DNA from 2 places in the Variovorax sucrosi genome. Region 2 is predicted to be linked to the other one. Evidence: predicted binding sites of a transcription regulator. Region 2 holds the regulator's gene; the other holds the start of a gene.
What was found. The regulator LexA, encoded in region 2, represses DNA repair genes until DNA is damaged. The targets are predictions, from matches to a motif close to ACTGTATNNNNATACAGT.

Region 1 (4,173 bases), 240 kb from region 2:
GACGCGTCCGAGATGCCCTCGATCAGCGAGCCGAGGTAAGTCAGCGCGGCGTTGTCGGTGATGGCGGTGAGCCCCAGCGCGCCGGCGAACAGCGCGAGCGGCGAGAGGCTCGAGACGATCGGCTGCAGCCACCACTGCTGCATGCCGCCCAGCACCACCAGGCCCGCCAGGAAGAAGCCGACCAGCAGCGCTTCCTTGATGATCAGCGGGCTCTGGTGTTTGTCGTAGGCCTGCGTGAAGCCCATGAACATCAGGAACAGGCCGAGGAACACCACCGGATGGTGGGCGAACAGCACCACGCCGGCCAGCAGGCCCAGGTGCACCGCGACCACCGACAGCGGCACGCGCGCCTCGGCCGGGGTGCCTGCGTCGGGCAGCGGTGCCGGTCGCAGATGCCCGCGCAGCAGGAAGGTGGCGACGGTCGCGTTCACCAGCACCGCGAGCGCGGCCTTCCAGCCGAAGTGCGCAAGCATGAAGGCGCTGTCCCATTGCCAGGTGGTCGCGACCATCAGCACCGGCGGCGCGGCGTACGACGTCATCGTGCCGCCGATCGAGACGTTGACGAACAACCCGCCCAGCGCCAGGTACTTGACGCCCTCGGGCACGTCCCGCCGGAAGATCTGCGGCGCCAGCATCAGCGCGGCGATGGTCATCGCGGCCGGCTCGGTGATCAGCGAGCCGAGCAGCGGCACGGCGGCCAGCCCGAGCCAGGCCGTCGCCAGCGGCGTGGGCACCGGCACCACCCGGGCGGCGGTGTCGACCAGCGCGATCACGGTGCGCAGCACCGGACGCGACGCCGCGATCACCATCACCACGAAGACGAACAGGGGCTCGGTGTAGTTGCGCGATTCGGCGTATTCCAGCGCGGGGGCGCCGCCCACTACCAGCGCCATGGCTAGCACCAGCACGATGGCCCAGAAGCCGAAGACCACCTCCACCTCGCCCAGCAGGTGGAACAGGCCGGCATGGCGCGGGTAGCGGTGGGACAGCCGCTCGAACTGCTTGGCCGCAAAGGTGTGCAGCAGGGCGATGGCGAACAGGGCGGCGGCGATCCACTGGATCGGGGTTTCGGACATGGGACTCCTGGTCGTGACAACGCTGCGTGGCGGCCCGACCGACGCATGAACCTGCCGCGCGAGAAGCGCCCGACACCCGTCGATGATTTTAGGGGCGGGCGCCGGGGCCGGCCGAATCAGGCCGTCCGCCGTGGCGATGGCAGTGGAGATTTCCTCCTACACGGGTCCTTCGGATTCATGAATAAGTTCTCACCTCCAAAGCGAATCAACGGTCCAATGTTCGGGAGGTCCACCATGGCGACGGCACCCCAGCGCGCGACCCTTGCGCAATTGCTTGCACGGTCTGCGAAAGTCGATGCCCGCTTGAGCGATGCCGAGCGAAGGGGCATCCAGCAGCACCTCGAAGCGATCCGCGTTGCGACGACCTTGCGTCGGACGCCGGCGCGCGAAAAGGCCTCACCGCCGACGCCCGACGGGAGCCTGTGCGCGCCCGCCGGTGACTAGCAGGCGCGAGCCCTTTTTCCGCATCCCTCGGCGGCGGACATGGCGTGGCCCTCGCAAATGCGATGACCTGCGCATGCAAGCCCCGGGTCGATAGCGAGAAAGGCATTGCCCGCGGATGAAATACTGTATAAAAATACAGTTAATCATTGATTCCGCCATGGGCCTGCCTTCTCTTTCCACCCCCTTCGCCTCCGCCCGGCACAACGTCTGGCGTGGGGACGAACTGGGCCTGGCCGACACGCCGGTGGTGGGCACCGGCCATGCCGCCCTCGATGCCGAACTGCCCGGAGGCGGCTGGCCGGTCGGTGCCATGACCGAGTTGCTGCAGGCCCGGGCGGAAGCCCATGTCTGGCAATTGCTGCTGCCGGCGCTGGCCGCGGCGGTTGAATCCCGTGGCGGCCCGGTGGTGCTGGTCGGCGCGCCGCACGCGCCCTTCGGTCCGGCCCTGGCAGCGGGCGGGTTGCCGACCGAGGCGCTGATGTGGGTGCGTGCCGAGGCACCGGCTGCGCGGCTGTGGGCCTGCGAACAGGCCTTGCGCTGCGCCGACGTGGCCGCGGTCATGGCCTGGCTCCCGCAAGCGCGGGTGGGCGAACTGCGGCGGCTGCAACTGGCCGCCGCCCAGCACGAAGGCCTGCTGTTCGTGGTGCGGCCGGAAGCGCTGGTGCAGTCGGCGTCGCCGGCGCGCCTGCGCCTGCAACTGGTGCCGGCCGACGGCGGTCGGATGGACGTGCACCTGATCAAGCGGCGCGGCCCGCCGCTGGCCCAGCCGCTGACCCTGCCGGCCCGCAGCGAGCGCATGGCGGCGCTGCTGGCCGCCAGCCAGTGGCGGCGCCAGCGTCGCCAGCAGCAGGACGCGGTCGAGATGGCCGCAGCGAACGCAACGAAGGGCGCGACCGTGGTCCGCCTCGACCTGCGCCAGCGCAGAGAGGAGGTCGGCCATGCAGTGGATCGCCTTGCGGTGGCCGCCTGAGAGCGAGGCTGCCGGCCTTCCGCCTTCGGAAGGCCTGCCGCTCTCGGCTGAAGCGCTCGGCTGGTGGGCGCTGCGCTACACCCCGCGTGTGGCCTGGCTGGATGAGGCGCTGGTGCTCGAAGTGTCTGCCTGCGAAAGGCTGTGGGGCGGGCGCCAGGGGCTGATGCGCCTCATGGTGGCCGAGAACCCGGTGCCCGGCAGCCGGCTGCAGAAGGTGGAGGGCGCCACCAGCCTGGTCGCGCTGGCCCGGCTGCGCCTGTTCGCGCTCGGCCAGAAGCCGCCGGCCGACATCCCGGCCGCGCTGCCGCTTCACACGCTCACCGCGGCGCGGGAGCACCTCGACGTGCTGGCGCGCATGGGCTGCCGCACCTGGGGCGACGTGGCGGCGCTGCCGCGCGGTGGGCTGTCGCGCCGCTTCGGTGCGGCGTTGCGCGAGGCGCTCGACAGGGCCTGGGGCCTGCGGCCCGAGCGCCACACCTGGCTCACGCTGCCCGATGTCTTCGAGCAGAAGCTGGAACTGCCCGCGCTGGCCGAGAACGCCCACGAACTGATGTGGTCGGCCAACCGCTTGCTGGCGGCACTGCAGGTCTGGCTGCGCGCGCGCCAGCGCGGCGTGCTGTCGCTCGAGCTGGAATGGACGCTCGACCTCAAGCGCTACAACGGCGTCGACCTGCCGCCGCACCAGCACATCACCGTGCCCACCGCCGAGCCCACGCAGGACATGGCCCACCTGCGTCGCCTGATGAGCGAGCGGCTTGCGCTCACGCAGCTCGCCGCACCGGCCAGCTGGTTGCGCCTGCGTTCCATCGACACCATGCCCTGGGCCGGCGCCAGCACCAGCTTCCTGCCCGAGGACAACCGCAAGGGCGACAAGCTGCACGAACTGGTCGAGCGGCTGAGCGCGCGGCTGGGTGCCCGCGAGGTGCTGGTGCCAGTGGCGCAGGCCGACCATCGGCCCGAGTGCATGCAGGCCTGGGTGCCGGCACTCGGCCGACCCCGCCAACCGGCCCGAGCCGCGAAGGCCACTGCGAAGGCCATCGCCACCGCAGCCCAGCAGCCCGACGCCCTGTTCCCGCCCTGGATGCTGCGTGAGCCGGTGCGGCTCGAGGTGCGCGACGGCCATCCCTGGTACGAAGGCCGGCTGCGGCGGCTGGTCGGGCCGCGGCGGCTCGAAGCCGGCTGGTGGGGCAACGGCGACGGCGACGGCAACGAGGGCGGCCATCCGGCGATGCGCGACTACTACGTGGCCGAGAGCCCCGAGGCCGGGTTGCTGTGGGTGTTTCGCGAACGGCCGTCGCGCTGCTTCGCCGCCGACGAGGTCCGCTGGTACCTGCAGGGTTTGTATGCCTGAGCTCACCGACAAGCAGATGCAGGCGCGGCAGCCGGCCCGCTTGCGGGTGCTGCCGCCGCCCCGGCCGGCCGCCACCGTGCCGATGCGTGGCCTGCCCGACTATGCCGAGCTGCATTGCCTGAGCAACTTCAGCTTTCAGCGCGGCGCCTCCAAGCCGGATGAACTGGTGACCCAGGCCTATCAGCTCGGCTACAAGGCGCTCGCCATCACCGACGAATGCTCGGTCGCCGGCATCGTGCGGGCGCATGTGGCGCTGCGCGAGCATCCCGAGGCCATGGCCGACTGGGAGCGCGACAACCCGCACGAGCCACCGCTCACCCGCAACCCCGATT
Region 2 (4,173 bases):
TGCTGGCGAAGACGACGCACTGTCTTTCGACAACACGTCGCTCGAGACCTTGGAAACCCTGCCGGGAGAGCTGGAGCCGGAGAAGCGCTTCACCGCCTCGCCCACGACCGAGGAAATGCCGCTGCCGGACCTCAGGCTCGATCTGGAGTTGTTCGACCCGACCATCGAAGCCGAGATCGCGCCCAGGCCGCGGCGCCGGCGCTGAACGAAGCGGTTGAGACGGCGCGCCGCCGCAGGCCGCGGCCGCACCCTCCTCAGCGGCGAACCTGCAGCGCCCCCGGGTTCACGATGTTGGTGGGATTCCCTTTGACGAAGCTCACCACGTTGTCGAAGGCCTGGCCGAAATACTGCTCGTAGCTGTCCTGCTCGACGTAACCGATGTGCGGCGTGCAGATGCAGTTCTCCAGCCGCAGCAGCGCGTGGCCTTGCAAGGGGGGCTCGCTCTCGAAGACATCCACCGCCGCCATCCCGGGGCGGCCGCGGTTCAGCGACGCGAGCAGCGCGTCCGGCTCGACCAGTTCGGCCCGCGAGGTGTTGACGAACAGCGCCGTCGGCTTCATTCGCGAGAGGTCCTCCAGGGTGACGATGCCACGCGTGCTGTCGTTCATCCGCAGGTGCACGCTCAGCACGTCGGCCGCGCTGAAGAATGCCTCGCGACTGGGCGCCACCTGGAAACCATCCGAACGCGCGAGGTCGCGGCTCTGCTCGCGGCCCCAGATCACCACCTGCATCCCGAAGGCCTGGCCGTAGCGCGCGACCAGCTGCCCGATACGGCCGTAGCCCCAGATGCAGAGCGTCTTGCCCTTGAGCACCGAGCCCAGGCCGAAATTCGGCGGCATCGATGCCGACTTGAGGCCGGATTGTTGCCAGGCGCCGTGTTTGAGGTTGCTGATGTACTGCGGCAGACGGCGCATCGCCGCCATGATCAGCGCCCAGGTCAGCTCGGCCGGTGCGAGCGGCGAGCCGCTGCCTTCGGCCACTGCCACGCCTTGCTCGGTGCAGGCGGTGACGTCGATGTGATTGCCGACCCGGCCGGTCTGGGAGATCAGCTTGAGCTTGGGCAGCTTCTCGACCAGCTGGCGGGAAATCTGGGTGCGCTCGCGGATCAGAACGATCACGTCGGCGTCTTTCAAGCGCACCGACAGCTGGCCGATGCCCTTGACGGTATTGGTGTAGACCTTCGCCGCGTAGGCATCGAGTTTGGCGGCGCACTGCAGTTTGCGTACCGCGTCCTGGTAGTCGTCGAGGATCACAATGTTCATGGCGTGCCATTGTGCCTCGCGTCACAGCGAGCTCGTACTCCGGGGTGGTGCGAACCCGTGCAGCGACGACCGAAGCCACGAATGCACGTCGGCGTCGGGCGGCCGCACGCGAGCGACGAGCGGGTCGGGCGCGCTCTGCACCCGGCAGTGCGTACTGCGTACCGTCAGTGCAGCGGACGCGTACCGCGAACGGTGTCGGCCGCTTCGAGCGCTGCCAGACGGTCGAGCTCAGCGCAGACATCGGCCATGCGACCGGAGATCACGACACGACCCGCCCGGCGGCCCGGTTGGTGCGCATCTACCGTGCGGACCACGCGCAGCGCGCGCGTGACAGCCGAATTTTGCGCGAGCCCCTCCAGCGGCGTCACGGCACGCTGCCCGCACGCAGGCCGCACGGCCACATAGCGCAGGTCGGCTTGAAGGTCGAGCCCGGTGCGGCTGCGCCGGGTGCGGCGCTCGGGGAGCCAGCGGCTGGCCAGCGATTGCAGCGGGGTGAGCAGATCGACGAAAGTGAGCAAAGCGATTCCCATGCGAACTCCAGAGTCAGAGGTTGAACACAGGCAGGATTGCTTGTTGGGGCTGCGTCAGGGTGATGGCCTCAATGCCATACGCCCGCCACCTGTCGAAGCCCGTGCGATGCACTACATCAGCATGGTGTTGCGGATCAGCCCGACGGCCAGGCCTTCGATCTCGAAGGGCTCGCCCGGTTGAACCACGATGGTCGGATAGTCGGGGTTTTCGGCATGCAGCTCGATCACTTGCTTGTGGCGCTTGAGGCGCTTGACGGTGACCTCGTCACCCAGGCGTGCCACCACGATCTGGCCGTTGCGCGCTTCCTTGGTGGCTTGGACGGCGAGCAAGTCGCCGTCCATGATGCCGGCGTCGCGCATCGACATGCCACGCACCTTGAGCAGGTAGTCCGGCTGGTGCTGAAACAAGGTGTTTTCGACGTAGTAGGTCTGGTCGACGTGCTCTTGCGCCAGGATCGGCGAACCCGCGGCCACACGGCCGATGAGTGGCAGCGCCAGCTGTGCCATGCCCGGCAGCGACAACGAGAACTGGTTGTCGCGCGATTCGTTGAGCGAGCGCAGGGCATCGCCCTTGAGGCGGATGCCGCGGGAGGTGCCGCTGAGCAGTTCGATCGCGCCCTTGCGAGCCAGCGCCTGCAGATGTTCTTCAGCGGCGTTCGCCGACTTGAAACCCAGTTCGGCCGCGATCTCGGCACGCGTCGGCGGCGCACCGGTCTGCGCAATGGTGCTGCGGATCAAGTCCAGAATTTGCTGCTGACGGGCGGTAAGCTTGACTGCGAACTGCATGTGAAACTCCTTGGCACTGGTTGCATATCCAGTAGCTGTATTTTTAAACAGTTTTACGGCTTTGGCAAGACATGGCGAACAAAAGTTTGGAGACAGGACGTCGCGTGCTGGTGCTCGGCACCGGTGGGACGATCGCCGGGCGCGCGCTTTCCGAGGCCGACAACATCGGCTACATCGCCGGCGAGGTCGGGGTGGATGTGCTGCTGCAGGGGCTTGGGCTGCCGGCCGGTCTGCGGATCACGGCCGAGCAGGTGGCGCAACTCGACAGCAAGGACATGGCCTTCGAGGTCTGGCAGCAGCTGGCCGTCCGTTGCGCCGAGGCCCTGATGTCCGAGGACATCGACGGCATCGTGATCACGCATGGCACCGACACACTGGAAGAGACCGCGTTCTTCCTCGATTCGGTGTTGGCACCCGTCAAGCCGGTGGTGCTCACCTGCGCCATGCGGCCCGCGAGTGCGCTGTCGCCCGACGGTCCGCAGAATCTGCGCGATGCGATCAGCCTGGCCGGTGAGCCTCGTGCTCGAGGGGTCATCGTGGTGTGTGCCGGCACCGTGCACCGTGCGGCCGATGTGCAGAAAATCCACACCTACCGAACCGATGCCTTTGATTCCGGGGACGCCGGCCCGCTGGGTTACATGGAGGAGGGCGCCCTGCGTTTGCTGCGCCCGTGGCCCGAGGCGGGGGATGCCGCGACGAGCCGGCTCGCGCAGGTTGCGGCGACGCCGGCCTTTCTTTGGCCACGCGTCGAGATCCTGACGAGCCATGCCGGCGCGCAGGGCCTGCTCGTCGACGCGCTGGTGCAGGCGCGGCACGATGGCGCCGCCCATGCGGTCGACGGTCTCGTGCTGGCGGCCACGGGCAACGGTAGCTTGCACCATGCGGTCGAAGCGGCCGCCTTGCGCGCGCAGGCCGCAGGCATCGCGGTACTTCGCGCGACCCGGTGTGCCCAGGGGCGGATCTTGCGCCCCGCCGCGCCCGAGCCGGCGCTTCGCGATGCCGGATCGCTGTCACCGGTGAAGGCGCGCATCGTGCTCATGCTGGAACTGCTGGCGGCGCGCGCGCGCTGAGGCGCATGTTCGGCGCGCTGCAGTCGCACCCCTGGGCCTACCCGGCGCTGGAGGCGCTGCATGTGATCGGCATCGCCTTGTTGCTGGGCAACCTGGTGGCGCTGGAGTTGCGCGTGTTCGGCCGCGCGGCGCAGCTCCCGGTGGTGCCCCTGGCGCGGCTGTCGCTGACGATTGCGCTCACCGGCTTCGCGGTGGCGGCCTCGACCGGGCTGCTCATGTTCGCCACGCAGCCGGCCGAACTTCTCGCCAACCGCGCGTTTTTGTGGAAGATGGGACTGCTCGTCGCGGCCGGTTGCAATGCCGCGTGCTTCCATGCCCGCGGCTCTCTGTCCAAACTCGATACGACGGCGCGGGTACAGATGTTGATGTCCACTGCGCTCTGGTTGGCCGTCGTCTTCTGCGGCCGCTGGATCGCCTATTGATCGAAGGAGCCCCGATGCACCGTCGCCACTTTCTCGCCGCCGCCGCCGCATCGCCATGGGCGTTGTCCCCGGCCTGGGCACACCACGGCTGGAGCAGCTTCGA

Region 1: the regulator LexA is predicted to act here: its motif matches at 1,643-1,660, upstream of imuA (translesion DNA synthesis-associated protein ImuA).

What each region holds. Positions count from the first base shown of each region.
Region 1 covers NZ_JBPJZU010000008.1:274,008-278,180, reverse strand. Annotated here, with positions in the region: gene ACSFBE_RS17575 (putative Na+/H+ antiporter) at 1-1,076, opposite strand, end outside; gene ACSFBE_RS17570 (hypothetical protein) at 1,311-1,520, shown strand; gene imuA (translesion DNA synthesis-associated protein ImuA) at 1,678-2,490, shown strand; gene ACSFBE_RS17560 (Y-family DNA polymerase) at 2,459-3,841, shown strand; gene ACSFBE_RS17555 (error-prone DNA polymerase) at 3,834-4,173, shown strand, end outside.
Region 2 covers NZ_JBPJZU010000008.1:30,782-34,954, reverse strand. Annotated here, with positions in the region: gene ACSFBE_RS16440 (type IV pilus assembly protein FimV) at 1-205, shown strand, start outside; gene ACSFBE_RS16435 (D-2-hydroxyacid dehydrogenase family protein) at 255-1,262, opposite strand; gene ACSFBE_RS16430 (hypothetical protein) at 1,427-1,792, opposite strand; gene lexA (transcriptional repressor LexA) at 1,904-2,578, opposite strand; gene ACSFBE_RS16420 (asparaginase) at 2,650-3,648, shown strand; gene ACSFBE_RS16415 (hypothetical protein) at 3,654-4,070, shown strand; gene ACSFBE_RS16410 (DUF6152 family protein) at 4,085-4,173, shown strand, end outside.